3 regions of the Macrococcus armenti genome follow, and region 1 is predicted to be linked to each of the others. Evidence: predicted binding sites of a transcription regulator. Region 1 holds the regulator's gene; each other region holds the start of a gene.
What was found. Region 1 encodes Rex, which represses fermentation and respiration genes when NADH is low (regulators of the CRP and FNR family bind a similar motif). Its sites were predicted from a motif close to TTGTGAAATATTTCACAA; they were not measured.

Region 1 (6,807 bases):
TTCGGATACGGAAAATTACTACTTGAATATGTAATAAATTACGCACGAATTACATGTGAGATGATGAGCTTAGAAGTTAGAATAGAGAATAACGCGGCACGAGGATTATATGAGAGTCTTGGATTTACTTACGGTGGCACAAGACGAGATTATTATGGTCCTGGTGAAGATGCGAAAGTGATGTGGGTGAAATTACGATGAATAATGAGAAGGATATAACAATTTTGGCAATTGAAACGAGTTGTGATGAAACAGCAGCAAGTGTTGTCCGCAATGGATATGAAGTATTAAGTAATGTTGTGAATTCTCAAATTGAATCACATAAACGATTTGGTGGTGTAGTTCCTGAAGTTGCAAGTCGGCACCATGTAGAAAACATTACGATGGTTATTGAAGAAGCAATAAGTGAAGCGCATCTTACATGGGAAGAAATTGATGCAGTGGCAGTTACAGAAGGACCTGGATTAATCGGTGCATTGCTCGTAGGTATTAATGCGGCGAAAGCGTTAGCGCTAGCGCACGGTAAACCACTTATCCCTGTCCATCATATAGCAGGACATGTTTATGCAAATCATATCGAAGAACGATTAACATTCCCGATGCTTGCTCTTGTGATTTCTGGAGGGCACACGGAACTCGTATTAATGAAAGGTCATATGGACTTTGAAGTGATTGGTGAAACACGTGACGATGCGGTAGGAGAGGCGTACGATAAAGTTGCAAGAACAATAGACTTACCTTATCCGGGAGGACCACACGTAGACCGACTCGCAGCAGAAGGTGAAGATGTATTAGACTTTCCTCGTCCGATTATGGAAGGGTACGACTTTAGTTTCAGTGGTCTTAAAAGTGCAGTCATTAATAAGTTGCATAATTTGAATCAAAAAGGTATTGCATATAATAAAGAGGACGTTGCTGCAAGTTTTCAAGAAAGTGTAATAGATGTGTTAACAGAACAGACGTTTAAAGCATTATTAGCATATGAGATTAATCAATTGCTTATATGTGGGGGTGTTGCTGCAAATAGAGGCATTAGAGCACGTATGGAGCAGATGTGTGAAGATAAAGGTGTAAAGCTATTAATACCACCATTGAATTTATGTACTGATAATGCAGCAATGATCGGCGCGGCAGCATATTATGAATATAGAGCTGGTAAATTTGGTGCAATGAACTTAAATGGTCTTTCAAATATTAATTTATAGTAGGATTAAATGTCCCCAAAAGTGACACTCGGCGGCTAAAACAGGTGTGAGTGTCCCAAAAAGTGACACTCATCAACAAAAACAGATGTGAGTGTCCCAAAAAGTGACACCGAGCAACAAAAACAGATGCGAGTGTCCCAAAAAGTGACACTCACAGCAATAACTAACATAAACATAAGAGGACGAAACGTAATATGACGTTTCGTCCTCTTTTTAGTATATAAATTATGTTCATAATAAACACGAACATACGTACTTGTACACAAGTTGTTAACAATTTGTGTATAACTATATGTCAATAGTACGTTTTACACAATTATTTCATTATGTTTTATGCAGAAATCTGTGGATAAACTGAATAACTTTGTGGATTACTTATATTTCAATGTTTTTAATGTGTATAACTTTGTGAATAGTCATTTTCAGAAAATAACGTGTTTTTATCCTTCTAACGTCATTTCAATTTCTGACCATTCTTCAAATAATGATTCATTTTCACGATTAAGTGCTATGAGTTCATCATTTAATGTATTTGCTTTTTCGATATCGCTGAATACTTCTGGTTTTGTAAGTTCGATTTCTATTTCATTTATGCGTGCTTCATGCACTTCTATTTGCTGTTCGAGCTTTTCTTTCTGGCGTTCCAGTTTTCTGCGTTCTTTTTGATTTGCTTTAAAAGCATCATAATCATTTTCTTTATATGTTTTTGTTTCCTCTTCAGCTTGATGTGCTAGTATCGCCATACGTTCTTCTTCTTTTTCGATGAAGTATGAATAGTCCCCTAAAAACATTCGGCCGCCTTCTTTATTCATATGGAATACTTTCGTAGCGAGTTTATTAATGAAGTATCGGTCATGACTGACAAATAATAATGTGCCGGGGTAGTGGATAAGCGCATCTTCTAATACTTCTTTCGCATCGATATCTAGATGGTTTGTCGGCTCATCGAGTATGAGTACGTTATGATTTTCTAAACTGAGTTTCGCAAGTTGTAGTCTCGCTTTTTCACCACCGGATAAGTCGTTAATAATTTTCTTCACGTCATCCTGGACGAATAAGAATCTTCCGAGTACTGTACGTATTTCTTTCTCCGGCATCGTGGGATAATACTGCCATAATTCTTCTAGTACTGTATTGTTAGAAGAAAATTCAGCTTGTTTCTGATCGTAATATCCGATAGATAGATTCGCACCGTATTGTACATCACCTGAGAGTGGTTTAAGGAGTTTTGCGATTGTTTTAATAAGTGTCGTCTTACCTATTCCGTTCGGTCCGATAAATGCGATTGCGTCTTGTTTTGATACGTCAAAATTTATATTCATAGCAAGTGGCGCATCGTATCCGATTGCTAAATCTGTGCAGCGTAATACGTCGTTTCCTGTTTCTTTATCAATTGAGAAACGTAAATTCATTGAATGATCATCTTGTTTCGGCATATCTATTTTTGTCATCTTCTCCAGAACTTTACGACGGCTTTTTGCCATACCGCTCGTTGATGCACGTGTAATGTTTTTCTGCACGAACGTTTCTAGACGTTTAATTTCAGCTTGCTGTCGCTCGTACTGTGCCTGCATCTTTTCATAATACTGGTCACGTAATTCAATGAACTTAGAGTAGTTACCGACATATTTCGTAACTTGACCGAGTGCGACATTGTATACAGTGTTGACGACTTTATCTAAAAAGTAACGGTCGTGCGAAATGATAACGATGGCACCGTTATATGTTGTTAAGTAATTTTCAAGCCATGCAGTCGTATCCATATCAAGATGGTTCGTCGGTTCGTCAAGTAGCAGCAAATCAGGGTTATGCAGTAACATTTCTGCAAGTGCAAGACGTGTTTTCTGACCACCTGAGAAACAGTCGATTGTTTTATTGAAGTCTTCTTCTTTAAAGTTCAAACCTGTTAATACAGATTTAATCTTCGTTTCATATAAGTAACCGTCTTCTGCTTCAAATTTATGCTGTAACTTTTCGTATTCAGTGAGCTTCTCCTGATACGCTTCACTTGCAGCATCATCGCTATGTTCGCTTAAGTACAGCGCAATATCGTTCAGTTCATGTTGCATACGTTCCAGATGCAGAAAAGGTTTCTTCATCGCCTCATATACAGTACCTTCTGCATTTAAAGTCATCTGCTGCGTTAAATAACCGATATTCACATGTTTTGCGATAGACAGATGTCCCGTATCATAATCTTCAGCACCCGCGAGAATTTTCATTAAAGTCGTTTTACCGGCACCGTTCCGTCCAACGATGGCAATACGATCGTTGGATTTAACTTCGAATTTCACATTTGAGAATATATTTTCACCTGAGTAGGATTTTGTTAAATTACTTGCTTGTAATAATATCAATGGTTTCACCTCATCTTCATTGTACAGTAACACATAATAAGTTGGAATCTTTTATCAATGAATTCACAATTTCACATAGTCTTTTATATATATAAGTGTTATAATAATGTCGATGTGAATGTTATCACAAAAAAGAAACGGGTGAATAGGATGTCGAAGGACGAAATTAAAATTCCTAAAGCCACTTTAAAACGACTTCCTTTATATTATCGTTTTGTTAATACGTTATATAATTCAAATGTTGAACGAGTGAGCAGTAAGGAATTAAGTGATGGGTTACAAATTGATTCTGCTACGATTCGTAGAGACTTCTCCTACTTTGGAGAACTCGGAAAGAAAGGTTACGGCTATAACGTTAACTTTCTACTCAACTTCTTCAAGACAACATTACAGCAAGATATGATTACGAAAGTTGCAATTATTGGAGTCGGTAACTTAGGTACGGCATTAGTAAACTATAATTTTTCAATTAATGACCGTATGAAGATTACAGCAGCATTCGATGCGAATCCGGAATCAATCGGTAGACAAATTGGTAAGATTGAAGTTCAGGATATGAAAGATTTTGAGAAAGTTGTTGATAAGACTGGTATTCAGGTCGTAATATTAACTGTACCGGGAAGTGTCGCGCAAGACGTCGCAAATAGAGTGACAAAAGCACAAATTAAAGGTATATTAAACTTTACACCAGAAAGATTAAATGTACCGAGTGGCGTACATGTTCATCACATTGATTTAGGCGTTGAATTACAATCTTTAATTTTCTTTATGAAAAATCATTAGGGGGATAAATACATGTTACTTGGTTTTGCATCACCAACAATTTTAGTGTTTTTAGGTATTGTCGCGTTAATTATATTCGGTCCTAAAAAAATGCCGGAATTCGGTCGCTCAATGGGAGAGACTTTAAAGGAATTTAAAAATGCAACAAACGGTATTATGGATGAAGATAAAGATGATAAAGAAGTAAAAAAATAAAACGGCATCTGTGCCGTTTTTTTATTGAGAGGTGATTACGGTGGATAAGGATAATTTAACAATAGTTGAACATCTTGAAGAATTGCGGGCAAGACTTATGGTTGTCGGTTACTTTTTAATTGCAGGTATGTTCATTGGATTTATATTCGGTAAACCTGTCACAAAGTTTCTTACAGTAACGGATGTACCTAAAGGCATTGCATTAAATTACTTTAAAGTATCTGATCCGCTTTCTATTTATTTGAGCGTTATTATGATTATTGCGATTATTATTATTTCACCGGTAATCCTCTATCAGCTGTGGGCGTTTATATCACCGGGTTTACATCCACAGGAAAGACGTGTGACGCTTGCGTATATCCCTTTTTGTATTATTTTATTTTTTGCTGGGATGAGTTTTGGATACTTTATATTATTTCCTTACTTTATTAACTTCTCACTTGAACTCGCAAGTGATATGGGATTACATCAGCAAATCGGTGTGACGCAGTACTTCGGAGAAATGGTGAAGATTACGATGCCGTTTGGCTTTGTATTCCAGTTACCGATACTACTATTATTCTTAACACGTCTTGGCGTTGTGAATCCGATATTCTTAAAGAAAAATAGAAAGTATGCGTACTTTATTTTAATGGTAATTGCTGCTATTATAGCGCCACCAGATACGATGACTTATATCATTTTCGTATTGCCGATGGTGTTGCTATATGAATTCAGCATCCAGATCAGTAAAATCGGTTATAGACAGTATTTGAAAGGCGAGCAGAAATTAATAGAAGAGGAATTAGAGAAGTAGTGATAAAGCTGCTTCTTTTTTTATATTTTCTGCTAAAATAAAAGTAATATATTTCAAGGAGAATCATTATGAAGGAATTACATCATTCACAGTTAAGTGAGCAGGAATTAGCAACGCTGGAGCGTCGCCTAAAGACGAAGCTTAAACCATATCCGGATAAGTTGAAGTATGATATGCCTGACCATGGCTTTGATTTTGACCCTATATCATTATTAATAGATGAATCAGAGCGTTGCTTACTTGTCGGACGCATTAACGGTGAACTTGCGACACCGCGTATTATGACATTTGAAGATGGTGAGCTGAAACAACGGCCGGCATTCTCAGAGCATTGTCGTGGAAAGCTTGAGACAGCTGAAGGTTATGCGACGAAGAAAATTGTGCGTCTGCATCCTTATGAAGGTAAACGTTATGAGCTTATTGCGGATATTATAGATAATGATGCGCTTGAGTTAAACATAGAACTACGCGTTTCAAGGAGAGAACGTACAGTCATGACATATGATACAAGCACACAGCAATTTATAATTGATCGCACGGATAGCAGCTTGTCGACTGTTGAGGATTTTAAAAGAGTTATTACGTTACACGCACCGTTAACGTCACTGCATTGTTTCGTATATGAACATACGATTGAAATCTTTATCAATGATGGTGAAGCTGTTATGTCGACATATATTAATACGACAGATGATGCAGATGGAATTCGTGCCTCAGCACTCCGTGGTCAAGTGTATTTGAAACTGTCGAAGTATGATTTGTCAGAAGTGTAAAAAAGCACGAAAAATTTACAAAATTTTAGTTTTAATTATTTCCAACAAATAGTATATTTATACTACAATATAATAAATGTAACAATATTAAATATTACATTACATAATTCAAATTAGATTTATATTGCTAGGGGATGAAAAAATGTATTCAGTATTAGGACAAATTACTAAGATGTATGACAGCTTTACACCAGTTGAGAAGAGAATTGCAGATGTAGTAATAGAATATCCGGAGAAAGTTGTTAACTTGCCTATTAAAGAAATTGCAAGCCTTTCAAATACGAGTGAAGCAGCAATCGTTCGCTTCAGTAAACGTCTCGGTTTATCTGGGATTAAAGTTGTAAAAGTTGAATTAGCGCGTGAGCTGCATACAATAGCAGATAAGAAAGTTCCGACAAAAATTGAACTTACAGATGACAAAGATGTTATGAAGGAAAAAGTATTTAATAATACGATTCAGGCACTTTATAACACGGAAAAAGTAATATCAGCACAAGTAATCGATGAAGCGGCACAAGCAATTACGAGTGCAAAACGTGTAATGATTTTCGGTGTCGGCAATTCACGTGTTGTTGCTACAGATTTACATATTAAGTTTATGAGCATTGATCAGACTGCGATTTTAGCTACTGATTTATTATCGGCAATAACAATATTAGGACACTTTGAAGCCGGTGATGTATTATTCATCACTTCTG
Region 2 (6,807 bases), 590 kb from region 1:
AAAATTCAATCTGCGCAAGCGACAGCAATTATTGCACTCGATGATATATTTGCGCTGCGTATTATTCAGCTCGTAGAATTATATGGCTATAAAGTGCCGGATGACATATCAGTTATCAGCTTTAACAATTCTATATTCTCAACACTAACGCACCCTTATTTAACGACGCTTGATATTGAAACTGAAAATCTCGGGCAAAAAGCGATGCATAAACTTGCTGGTTTAATAAAAGGTGATAATACGGATGGTACACGTTTTGTTATTCCGCATAAACTGATTGAAAGAGAAACTGTAATCGCAAAAAGAGGCTGGGACAAACGTGTTCTGCCACAAGCAAAAACCGAACAAAACTAATAAATCGCTTGTAGTGAACCCTAAAAGTTAGACTATTTGGAATGGAGAAATCCATTCCATTTTTTTATGCAATTTTTACATTTAGTCTACTTTCTCTGAACCCTATCGGGCTCTTCCATTCTAATTTTGATTTAATTCGCTTATTGTTGTAATACCATATATAATTTTCAATTGCTGCTTCAAGTTGTTCATAACTTTCATAAACTTTTCCGTAGAATATTTCCTGTTTTAAAATACTGAAAAAGCTCTCCATCGGCGAGTTATCCAGACAATTTCCCTTACGGGACATACTCTGAAATATTTTATTATCTTTAAGCTTTTGCCTATATTTTTTCATCTGATAAGCCCAACCTTGATCGCTATGAAAAGTTCTTCTAAACTCACATGCATCTGTTAATGCCACAGCTTTTGTAAGTGCTGACATAATACCTTCTGCATTTGGCTTTTTGGATATACTATATGAGATAATTTCTCTATTAAACAAATCCATAAATGGGTCAAGATAAAGCTTCCCAGTACAAATTAAACCATTTTCATTAAGATAATGGTATTTAAACTCTGATGTATCTGTAGTTATTTTCTGATAGGGAATATTTGTATCAAACCTACGGTTAACCAAATTATCAGCGATACGGCCAATTTTTCCTTTGTAGGATGAATATTTTCTATTTTTTCTAGTAAATGAGATTGATTTTAAATTCAATTTACTCATGATTCTCTGAACTTTCTTGTGATTAATAATATATCCTCTATTTCTAAGTTCACCTGTAATCCTTCTGTAGCCATAATTCATGGCGTTTTCCTCAAAAATTTCCTTTATTTGATTTTCTATTTTCTGATCCTTATTTTCTTTATCAAACTGCTTCTGCCAATACATATATGTAGATTTTGGGAATTTCAGTGCTTCAAGGACAATGTTTAATTTGAAATCTTTTCGGAGCTCTTTAATGACTCTTGATTCGATTTTAGCAGTCGGTTCGGTATACTTATCCCTGAAGCTTTCAACTTTTTTATATAGGCAAGTTCAGCTCTTAAAAGTTCATTTTCATGTTCAATTTTTTTCACATAGTCACTATTACTATTATTAATTTTTTTCTTCTTCATAGATGGACTTCCTTTCTTCTTTTCAGACAATCCATCAATACCATGCTTATTATAAGCATTCACCCAAGAAGATATAAGAGATGGATTATTAATACGGAATTTGGTTGAAGTAATACTTAATGAAGCATTATTCTCTTTCATCCATCTCAGTATAACAATCTTATCCTCTAAACTGTATTTATTCTTACTTCTTTTTCTTTCTAACCCTTCAATGCCGAAGGCACTATATGCTCTATACCAATCTCTAACCATAGAGCGACTTATACCATTACGCTTACCAACAACACTGAATCCACCTGTGCCATTAATATATTCAATTACGATTTTCAGCTTGAATTCCAAATCATATTTAGCCAAATAAAACACCCCAAAAGTTAGATTTTAAGTCTAACTTTTGGGGTGCACTACAGCTCTTTGATTTATAGTTTTTGTTCGGTTTTTGTCTTAGTGGCAACTTTTGTTCCGCCGTTTCGTCTGTTAATCGAAAGAAGATAGAAACTTATGTCTCGATCTGTTTATTCTTTAATCGTCTTTACAAATGTAAACAGTACAACCGTCTGTAAAAACAGCATGATGCCAAGGCCAATTCTTACATATAAATGATCGACCATATATATCGAAAATCCAACGACAATGTACACTGATATTAGCAGCTGAATTTTCTTCTTCATCGTATATCCTTTTTGTTCATAAAACTCCTGCACATAACTTTTATATAGCCTTGTCTGAACGAGCCATTCATAAAATCGATCAGAACTGCGTGCGAAACAAAATACTGCCAGCAGTAAAAATGGCGTCGTCGGCAAAAGAGGTAACGCTGCACCGATGAAGCCAAGTACAGTCGACATGATTCCAACAGCAATCAAAAAATATTTCACAAGCATTCTCCTACAATTTGTTCGTATCTTAATAGTATAGGAATTTAATGTGTTTTACCAACAAAGTTCGTCAATCAATACATATGACAATTACGTGGCATAATGTTCAAATGGCTTTACAATATTTCAAAATGGGTATATTCTAATTGTGAAATATATCACGAACAAAGAAAAGAGATGACCTTTATGTTCGGAATATCATTGTCCGGATTAATATTACGCTTTATCATCGGCGGGATTGCAGTTGCTGGTGCTTCCATTATCGCAAATAAAGTTGGCGGTAAAATCGGCGGGATTTTCGCGACACTTCCTGCTGTATTTCTAGCGGCGATACTCGTACTATCAGTCGATCATCACGGTGAAGATCTCGTTAATGCTTCAATGAATTTAAGCAGTGGTGCCGTCATCGGTATTACGAGCTGCATCTTAACCGTTGCCTTCGCGTCATACTTCGTACCTAAGACAGGATTTAAAAAAGGTGCTGTCTTATCTACACTATGCTGGTTTGTTATTTCTTGCGTATTTTTCGCACTTAAAAACATTTAAAGGAAGTCTTTCATATGAAAACAAAAGTATTATTATTAAAATTTCTCATCGGTGGAAGTACCGTCGCTTTTAGCTATATCATATCTAAAGTCATCCCTTGGGAAGATTTCGGTGGGATTTTTGCGACATTTCCTGCTGTATTTCTACTTTCACTTATCATTGCAGGGATGGAATATGGCAATAAATTTGCAACGAACGTATGCCGAGGTGCTGTATTCGGTATGACTGGCGGTTTGATCAGCATACTCGTTACATGGAGTATGTTAAGTACAACTTCAAACTATGCTCTAAGTATCATAACAGGATTTATCGCATGGTTTTTAAGTGCACTTCTAATTTCTAAAGTTGTCAGCATCGTTCACCATGCTGTAACACATAAATCCCTTAAACATTCATCTATACACGCAAAATAAGGAGTGGCATATGCCACTCCTTATTTCGTATTAAGTTTGCGTATATATAACGTTACTAAAAATGCAATTGCTAAAACAATACAGCCGTAATAAATGAGTGCTGGATATGAATTTGTTTGAGTAATACATATACCACCTAACAATGCGCCGAGAGAAATACCGAACTGCGTTGATGATGTACTTACCGTCTGATTAATACTCGAAAACTTCGGTGCTGCTTGTATTAAATACGTTTGTGTTGGCGCATTGACCATCCAGCCTGTCATTGCCCATATTGCAATATTAATGCATACAAGCACGGCAGAAGATGCTGTAAAGTTCACCATTAGCATTAAAAATACATATAAAAATGACTGTACTACAAGTAAATTCGTACTCCCAAACTTATCTGTCATATATCCACCGATTCCGCTGCCAATAATACCCGCAAGACCAAACACGAGATATATTAAACCTACAACTGCGATACTATGGCCTCTATCCATTAAGTATGGCGTTAAATAAACGAAAAACATACCTTGCCCTACAAAGAATAAAAAGCTGAACAAATGGACAGATAAAATCTCTTTCTTCAATATAAACTTCCAGTCACGTGCCATAGAGACATGTTCTACTTGAATATTTTCTGGGAAATATCTTATCAGTAACAACATTAATATAACTGACAAAACACTGATCAATACAAATATCATCTTCCAGTCTGTCAGTTCCGCAATATATATACCAATCGGCGTCCCAAGTACTAAAGAACCACTGATACTCATCATAATAACGCCAATCGCACGTGCCTGCATATACTCTGGGACTACTTTTACAGATAATGATAATGCGAGACCGATTAACATCGACACACTTGCAGCTAGTACGATTCGAGATAACATCATCATCCAGTAGAATTGTGCAAACACACTCATTAAATTACCAACGATGAAAATCGATAAGAAAACTAATAACAGTGTTTTTCGATTTATATTCATCGTGATGCTCATCAGAACGGGACCTGCAAGACCAAATATTAATGCAAAGACCGTTACTAAATAACCTGCTTCTTGTGTGTTAATATTAAAGTAATCCATCACGAAAGGTAGTATACCCGCTAACACAAGCTCATTTAATCCTGCTAAAAATGCCATCATCGCAAGTAAAAATAAATTAATTTTCATTATAACCTCCAAAATAAAAAGCGCCTTCCATATCGGAAGGCGCTGTAATCATAATATACATGAAAACCGGCACGAAGCCACCTTTAAAAATATTATAAAGTGTATAAAATGATTTGTAAACACTATAACCCAAGCTCACGCATCATCGCTTTATGCTGTTTATCATGCTTAACAGACACTTCATCAATATCAAGATTACGCGCTTTGCTTTCTATTTCTTTCATTGAATATATTTTGAAAACATCTGACACTTTCATATCCAAATCTTTAGCAACAGCCTGAATCATCTTCTTCTCTTCAATCGTTACATAAACATTCATCATCGGCATAAAATCATTCCTTTCAATACAGTTATCATAAATAAAAATTAAAGAATTATCTAGTGGGGCGTGTTATACATGATAAAACGTGACATCTCCATAACTTTTAAACTGGTTATCTTCAACAATAACGATACCGTTATCCCCTATTGCATATACCGGAATATTTCTTTCCTGAATTACTTTATCAATATATGCATCATGATAATCAGACTTTTCATAATGTACTTCAATATCGAATCCGTGTAACAATTCCAGACTGTAATGATAAGAGAAATGGTCATAATCTTTATCAGGTGTGATGTGGAAGTTTTCAATCTGAATCATTGCACCAGCACTGAAACCTATAACAGTCCCCTGAAACTTCTGAATCGACTTTATAACATCCATATCCTTCAGACGCTTTATCATCAAGTCCGGATATCCGCCTGAAAAGAATAGTACATCCGCTTCATTAATTTTCTCTTTTAAAGTACGAGGTGTATCAGAATAATACTTTGCCCATGAAATATCTTTCTTATTCACTCCGAAACTCACGAGTGGATTAACGGTCTGTAAGTAATATTTCCCGCGCAGACCATATATTTTCAGCCAGTCCCGTTCATTCTTCACAATATCACCGAACGCAAAAGGAATGACCAGCACTTTTTTGTTTTCAAGGTATTGCTGTAGCACATCATTCCATCCCGATTTTGCGGGGAAAGTGCTCATGAGTATGTTTGTCATAGGTGTCACCTCGAATAAATTTTTATTAATTTTACCACAACTGTTGACCTTAACGTTACGTAAAGGTGTAATTTAATTAATGGAGGTGATGCTTTGTATTATTCAGTGAAAGAAGTCAGTGATTTAACGGGCGTAAGTACACGTACTTTGCGTTATTATGACAGCATCAATTTACTAAAGCCAGATCATTATACGGATAAAGGATATCGTATGTATCGTACAGCACAACTGGATCGTCTGCAGTTGATTTTATTTTATAAGTCATTACAATTCCCTCTGGATGACATTCAAAAACTGCTTTCAGACGGTGATACATTGTCACATCTCAACTTGCAGCGTAGAAGGTTAATAGAACAAGCAGCGCATATTGAATCTCTAATTAAAGTTATTGACCAGACCATATCCCACCAAAAAGGAGAGATACACATGACGGAGCATGAGAAGTTTGAAACATTTAAAGATTATAAACTTCAGGAAAACGAAGCAATGTACGGCGATGAATTAAGAGAGAAATATGATGAGGCAACATTAAATAAAAGTCATACGCATTACAAACATTTGTCTCAAGATTCATACGATAAAGCAGTAAATGCAGAACGAAAGATGTTTGAGTTATTACATGTTATGATGAATCGCAATCTGGATGTTACAGATCCAGTCGGAGAAGAAGTGTTTGAATGTCATAAAATATGGCTGGAAATAATGAGCGGTATGTACAGTAAGGCATATCATTTTAATCTCGCATCGCTCTATACAACAGACGAACGCTTTACACAATATTACAATGACCGTCTGAACGGCAGTGCTGAACTGTTAAGTAAGATTATCATGCATTACACAAAATAAATAATATTTTCAAAAATGTAATTTGTCACCTTTATTTTAACGTTATATATTAGAGTAGAGGTGACTAAATGTTTGTAAAAACTTATTTTCCAAGTTCCTATGTCAAATATTTATTCGAAGTAAAGGGTCGTATTGCTTTAGATGATTTCGATGAAGCACAATTTAAACGTTTATATTCTGGATATTTAGGAGAAAAACAGTTTTACGAACGCATTAAAAATTGTGGTGGCACAAAGTTATGGGATCTGAGGTTGGATTATCAAGGTGAAGTTCAGTATGACTTTCTAATCATTCAAGATGGCTATTTATTTCATTTTGATATTAAAAACTTTTCCGGACATTACGCATTTATTAACAACAACTTTGTAAGTGAACAAAACTATGTCATTAAGGATCCTATCTCGCAGTTCAATGGTGCTCATATTAAGCTGAAGCAGTTTTGTATGAAACATAATCT
Region 3 (6,807 bases), 770 kb from region 1:
ACGTTATTAGGATATTTAATTCCACAAGTAACACTTGCGCTAATTGAACACGAGCAAACCGGGATATTATCAACGATGAAGTATATGTTTATTATCGCGATACTCGTTTATGTATTTCGTTTTATATGGGTGTTTGCATTATATAATATGTTCTATATTCCGGAAAGTCGCTTTGAACGTGTTTTAAAGCATGAAGATGTCAACACTTATGAAGTCCGCCCGAATCGCTTTAAATATGCACTCATCGCTACCGTTTGTGGTGTGCATGGAACAATCTCTATGGCAATCGCCCTTACAATCCCACTTGAAATTATGAATGGGGAAGTTTTTAATTACAGAGATAATTTACTGTTTATTACTGCAGGTGTTGTCGTAATTAGTCTTATCGTTGCGCAAGTATGTTTGCCGTTACTTACAAAAACAGATGATAGTGAAAGTGAACAGTCACACTTAAACTTTAGAGAAGCATATATATTAATAAAAGAATTTGGAATGAAACATATTCATAAGCAAACAACGCCTGAAAACAGTATGATTGCCGGAAACTTAATACGTCAGTATACGATGCAGGTTGGCTTCTATAGTGAGGTGAATGACCGTGATTATAATCCGAAAGAATTCGAGCAGCTGCATTCAATTGCACTTGAAACAGAAATGAAAACACTTGATGAACTCGTCGAACAGGGAGAAATCTCTCAAAGTGCATTTAATAACTATGTTCAGTATATTGAGCGTACGAAAATATTTGCATCTACTAGTTTCTTCAAAAGGTTATTCTTCTTAATTCGTATGCATAAACGTCGTAAATCATTTGTTAATCGTATGAATCAGGCAAGTTCATTATCGCTTAAAAACAGTTTAATTGAAATACAGAAGATTGCATCTCGCGTACATTATAATGTCGTACAGCGATTATCGGAAGAAGTGACGAGAGAAAATCGTATTGAAGTCGCACTTGTTTCAGATAATTATTTAAACCGTGTGAATCAAATTAAACGAAATGCTACTAACGAAAAGATTGACGATGATGAAACGCTGTTCGCACTTGATGTTTTAGCAGCAGAAAAAGACATGATCGTTAAACTCGTAAATAAAGGAAAAGTCAGTCGGGAAGTAGCAGTTGAACTGAGACAGGCACTAAATTATGACGAGATGATGTTACTGGATATGAATGAATAATAAAAAGAGGCAGACCGTTATCGGTCTGCCTCTTTAGGCATTCAGGGGAGTTCTGCCTTTAAAGTCTACGTATTCATATGCTTGTTTCACTGCTTCATCTGACGGTGCTTCCACTCCTTCTAACGGATACTTAATGCCGAGTGCTTCCCACTTATGCACACCAAGTTGGTGATAAGGGAGGATTTCAAACTTTTCTACGTTTTCTAAACTATTGATGAACTGACCGAGCTTGATGAGGTCTTCTTTATCATCGGTAACACCAGGCACTAACACATGTCTTATCCATACGGGTTGTTTTCTGTCAGATAACATACGGGCGAATTTTAATATATGGGTATTGGGTTTTCCGGTTAAACTTAAATGTTTTTCGTTATCAATGTGTTTAATATCGAGCAGAAATAAATCAGTATGTTCCTGTACGGGATTAAAGTGATTCATAAATGCGGGCGTTTCATTGAAACATCCTGCTGATGTATCAATACAAGTATGAATGCCTTCTTCCTTTAATCTTTTGAACAGTTGTTCTATAAACGGTAACTGGAGCAGTGGCTCTCCGCCACTGATCGTTACGCCACCGCCTGAAGCATTGAAGTAGGGGATGTAAGGCACAATTTCTTCAACCATTTCTTCAGCTGTCATTTCGCGTGAAGGTGTTCCAATTTCCCAAGTATCAGGATTATGGCAGAACTGGCAGCGAAGCAGACATCCTTGTGTAAATAAGATGTAGCGTAAACCAGGTCCGTCAACCGTCCCTAAACTCTCGATTGAATGTATATGTCCTTTAATCATTTAAATCCCCATCCTTCTTGTTAATACTTATATCATTACATTTTTTCGTGGAATGTTCTAGAAATAACATCCAGTTGTTGTTCACGAGTTAATTTAATAAAGTTTACAGCATATCCTGATACACGGATTGTAAGTTGTGGATATTCTTCTGGGTGTTCCATTGCATCAAGTAAAGTTTCTCTGTTAAATACGTTAATGTTTAAGTGGTGACCGTGCTGCATTGCGTAACCATCTAATACTGCAACTAAGTTAGATTGCTGTGCTTCGTCTTCTTTACCTAAAGATTTCGGTACGATTGAGAATGTATTAGAGATACCATCTTTACAGCAGTCGTATGGTAATTTTGCAACTGATGATAATGAAGCAAGCGCACCTTTAGTATCGCGTCCATGCATTGGGTTAGCACCTGGTGCAAATGGTTCACCAGCTTTACGTCCATCAGGTGTGTTACCAGTTTTCTTACCATATACAACGTTTGATGTAATTGTTAATACACTCATTGTATGTTCAGAATCACGGTAAGTTTTATGTTTACGTAATTTCGCCATAAATGATTCAACAAGTTCAACTGCGATATCATCTACACGTGGATCGTTGTTTCCGTATTGAGGGAATTCACCTTCAGTTTCAAAATCAACGACAAGTCCATTTTCATCACGAATTGTTTTTACTTTTGCGTATTTAATTGCTGATAAAGAGTCAGCAGCAACTGAAAGGCCGGCAATACCTGTAGCCATCGTACGGATGATTTCAGTATCGTGTAATGCCATTTCAATTCTTTCGTAGCTGTATTTATCGTGCATGTAGTGAATAACGTTTAATGAGTTAATATATACGCCAGCTAACCATTCCATCATTTGATCGAATTGTTTATATACAGTGTCATAATCTAAAATTTCATCAGTAATCGGAGCGAAGTTTGGACCAACTTGTGCGCCAGACTTTTCATCTACACCACCGTTAATCGCATATAATAAAGTTTTCGCTAAGTTTGCACGTGCGCCGAAGAACTGCATTTGTTTACCGATCTTCATTGCAGATACACAACATGCGATACCGTAATCATCGCCGTAGCTTTCACGCATTAAATCATCGTTTTCGTATTGAATTGAGCTTGTTTTAATACTCATTTTTGCACAGTATTTCTTGAAGTTCTCAGGTAAGCGTGTAGACCATAATACAGTTAAGTTTGGTTCTGGTGCCGGACCTAAGTTATCTAATGAATGTAAGAAACGGAATGAGTTCTTTGTAACAAGTGGGCGACCGTCAATACCAACACCACCGATAGATTCAGTTACCCAAGTTGGGTCTCCAGAGAATAATTCATTATAGTCTGGTGTACGTGCAAATTTTACTAAACGTAATTTCATAATGAAGTGGTCAATAATTTCCTGTACTTCCATTTCTGTAATTGTACCTGCTTTAAGGTCACGTTCAGCATAAATATCTAAGAATGTAGATACACGACCTAAACTCATTGCAGCACCGTTTTGTTCTTTGATTGCTGCAAGGTATGCAAGATAAGTCCATTGAACTGCTTCTTTAAAGTTTTCAGCCGGACGACTTAAATCGAATCCATAAATTTCACCTAACTGTTTCAATTCGTTTAATGCACGGTATTGCTCAGAAACTTCTTCGCGTAAACGGATGATATCTTCACTCATTACACTAGATAAGTTGTGGAAATCTTTTTGTTTTTCTTTCATTAAGAAATCTACACCATATAATGCTACACGACGATAGTCACCGATAATACGTCCACGTCCATAAGCATCAGGAAGACCTGTAATAACACCAGCTTTACGACAAGCTAACATTTCTTTAGAGTAAGCGTCGAATACACCTTGGTTATGTGTTTTACGGTAATCCGTGAAGATGCGTTCTGTTTCAGCATCTAATTCATAACCATATGCTTCACACGCAGCTTTCGCCATACGAATACCACCGAACGGTTGCATAGAACGTTTGAATGGTTTTTCAGTTTGAACACCTACAATTGTTTCTAAATCTTTGTTTAAATATCCTGCATCGTGAGAAGTAATTGTAGATACTACTTTCGTATCCATATCCCACATGCCACCGCGTTCACGTTCTTCTTTAGAGAGCTGCATTACTTGATCCCAAAGTTTTTTCGTAGCTTCAGTTGGACCAGCTAAGAATTCATCTTTACCATCATATAAAGTGTAGTTCAGTTGGATGAATTCACGTACGTCGACACGTTTGTTCCATTTTCCTGATTTAAACCCTTCCCAAGCATTTGTTCTTTTTGTCTCTTCTTTAAACATATAAATCCCTCCAGATTTTATTGTTCATCAATTCACAATTTAATTATAACAGAAATCTGTGAAATGCATCACAAAAAAATGAAAACGTTTAAAAAAATTCAAAATCCCTTAATTACAGTATTTTAACTGTGATGATACAGTGAAAAAATATTAAAAAAGATATATAACAGATGTAAAAAGTGTTAAGAATAAAGATAAATTGTAGTGCATATAGTTGATTAATTGTACAATAGTGAAGGTGATAAAAATGCATGAAATTTTTTACGATGACCCTTATATAGAAACGATTGCACGTATACATGAACATATTCAAAAAGACTTTGACAGCAGTTATAATACATCTCAACTGGACATTGCACTCCGTACGGAATCGATTCGCTTATTAATGCAGCATAACAAAGACCGAATCTTTATTATGGAAGAAGACGAACTCATTGCATTTATATGGTTTAACATGTCAGATAAAACACATATAAAGTCTCTCTACGTATCTCAGCGATACCGTAAAAGAGGAATTGCAATACATCTCAAACAATTTGTAGAACAACTTTCCTTACAGAACGGTATTCATTATATATATGGAGATGTACACGAAAAGAATAAAAGTATGCGCTACATTAACGGAAAATTAGGGTATAAAAGTAACAATAACAGAATGTATAAAATATTAGAGGTGCCAAATGATTAGAACACTTTACGTGGATGAAGCAAACGTTGTACATACGTGTGATCATCCAATCGATATTGATATTAACGCGAAATTTATGTGGGTCGATATGAGCATTCCGACAGTTGAAGAAAATCTACTGCTCAGCCAATACTTTCACTTTCATCCGTTATCTATTGAAGATGCGATTTCTGTAAAACAAAGACCGAAATATAAAGAGTATGAAGATTATTTATTTTTTGTATTTCATGCGATTGATTTAAAAACGATGAAACCAGAAGAAATAGATATATTTATAAATGACCGTATGATGGTGACTTATCATAAAGAAAGCTCGGAAGAAGTAGATAAAGTATGGAATTTTATGCTGAACAAGAAAGTTAGTGAGAAAATTACGACACGAGAAATTATGTACAGAATATTAGATGCAATCGTCGATAATTATTTCCCGTTCGTATATGACCTGGAAGAGAAAGTATTCTCTTTTGAGGATAGACATTCCGTAAATATATCAACAGAAGAGTTAATAGATGAGACATTTGAATTGAGAGAAGACCTTTTGCTTATTAGAAGAACTGTATTACCGATGAAAGATTTAGTTTATCGATTGCTGGAAGGGCGTATATTACTACTCAGTAAAAAACAGAAGATCTTTCTGCACCATATTAACGACCATCTGATCAGGCAAGTGGAGATGATTGAATCTTCCCGTGAGATGACCGCAGATATCAGGGATAACTATATATCACTGAACTCATTTAAAATGAACAATATCATGAAGATTTTAACCATTTATTCCGTGATTTTTATGCCATTAACTTTAATTGCAGGAATTTATGGAATGAACTTTGACGTTATGCCAGAATTGCATTACAAATATGGTTATTTAATCGTCTGGATTGTAATGATTGCAATCACACTCGGTATGATCGGATATTTCAGAAAAAACATTGGTTTTAATATACTTAAATAAGTGATAGCACATGCAAAAACCGAACAAATACGATAAATCAAAGTGTGATTTATTAGTTTTGCTCGGTTTTTGTTTGTAGCAGTCAGAGCTTCTAACGTTTAACCCCCTCGAACTGTACTGCACTGGTAAATATTATGCCATTCTTTAAACATCGGTCCTGTATCTCCGTAAACAGGGTCTGTTGCTGGCAATGCTACAGCGTTTATAACGCTATTCATTTTATTGATATCCTCATATGCTGTTAAAGTGTCTACATTACGGTCGTCAGGATATGCACCGACTACTTTAAAATCATCGCTTTGTTCTAATCGTTTATGACCATATCCAGCTGGCAGCAGTAATACGTCACCGCGTTTTACTTCGATTCGCTGACCATGCTCTCCACCAATCATCAATAGTGCATCGCCTTGCTTAACACCAAGCACTTCATGCTGATTCGGGTGAAAATGATGGTAGTCAAATACGCCGTTTGTCCATATATTTTTCCAGTCATTTTCTTTAAATATACTTACAAAATCCGTCTCCTCAGTCTGATATACAATTACAGGTAATATCATATGATTCGGAGTGGATGGTGATGTAGGTGCATGAATAATTTTATACTTCATCATATAACCTCCTTTTTTTAGTATACCCATCTGTAAGTAGGTTAATACAATATCTTTTTCGTTAATTATGTTAAAATATTTGTATATAGCGAAGGTGGGATTGTATTGAAGTATGTAACAACTGCGGCACTTGCTGGCACACTACTGCTCAGTGCTTGCGGGAATAAAGATTCTGATTTAAAACAGTCAGTTGAGAAGTTGAATTCAGAGAAAGAAAAGCTTTCAAGTGAATATAAATCTTTGAAGGAAGAAAATGATAAACTCGATGAAAAAATAAAAGAAAACGAAGATAAATTAAAGGAAATA

Region 2: a site for Rex is predicted at 2,483-2,500, ahead of LAU42_RS01655 (DUF3147 family protein). Genes of this name have one in related genera too.
Region 3: a site for Rex is predicted at 4,310-4,327, ahead of pflB (formate C-acetyltransferase). Genes of this name have one in related genera too.

Annotation. Positions count from the first base shown of each region.
Region 1 covers NZ_CP083608.1:1,898,864-1,905,670, reverse strand. The annotation lists gene rimI (ribosomal protein S18-alanine N-acetyltransferase) at 1-201, shown strand, start outside; gene tsaD (tRNA (adenosine(37)-N6)-threonylcarbamoyltransferase complex transferase subunit TsaD) at 198-1,205, shown strand; gene LAU42_RS10255 (ABC-F family ATP-binding cassette domain-containing protein) at 1,646-3,562, opposite strand; gene LAU42_RS10250 (redox-sensing transcriptional repressor Rex) at 3,713-4,345, shown strand; gene LAU42_RS10245 (twin-arginine translocase TatA/TatE family subunit) at 4,358-4,540, shown strand; gene tatC (twin-arginine translocase subunit TatC) at 4,581-5,336, shown strand; gene LAU42_RS10235 (GH32 C-terminal domain-containing protein) at 5,405-6,109, shown strand; gene LAU42_RS10230 (MurR/RpiR family transcriptional regulator) at 6,252-6,807, shown strand, end outside.
Region 2 covers NZ_CP083608.1:288,235-295,041, reverse strand. The annotation lists gene LAU42_RS01670 (LacI family DNA-binding transcriptional regulator) at 1-354, shown strand, start outside; gene LAU42_RS11900 (IS3 family transposase) at 419-1,303, opposite strand; gene LAU42_RS11895 (helix-turn-helix domain-containing protein) at 1,273-1,815, opposite strand; gene LAU42_RS01660 (YbaN family protein) at 1,974-2,336, opposite strand; gene LAU42_RS01655 (DUF3147 family protein) at 2,523-2,882, shown strand; gene LAU42_RS01650 (DUF3147 family protein) at 2,897-3,295, shown strand; gene LAU42_RS01645 (MFS transporter) at 3,316-4,458, opposite strand; gene LAU42_RS01640 (hypothetical protein) at 4,581-4,781, opposite strand; gene LAU42_RS01635 (Type 1 glutamine amidotransferase-like domain-containing protein) at 4,851-5,504, opposite strand; gene LAU42_RS01630 (MerR family transcriptional regulator) at 5,598-6,350, shown strand; gene LAU42_RS01625 (nuclease-related domain-containing protein) at 6,419-6,807, shown strand, end outside.
Region 3 covers NZ_CP083608.1:467,121-473,927, forward strand. The annotation lists gene LAU42_RS02575 (cation:proton antiporter) at 1-1,179, shown strand, start outside; gene pflA (pyruvate formate-lyase-activating protein) at 1,213-1,968, opposite strand; gene pflB (formate C-acetyltransferase) at 2,004-4,253, opposite strand; gene LAU42_RS02590 (GNAT family N-acetyltransferase) at 4,501-4,941, shown strand; gene corA (magnesium/cobalt transporter CorA) at 4,934-5,893, shown strand; gene LAU42_RS02600 (cupin domain-containing protein) at 5,992-6,504, opposite strand; gene LAU42_RS02605 (DUF5068 domain-containing protein) at 6,607-6,807, shown strand, end outside.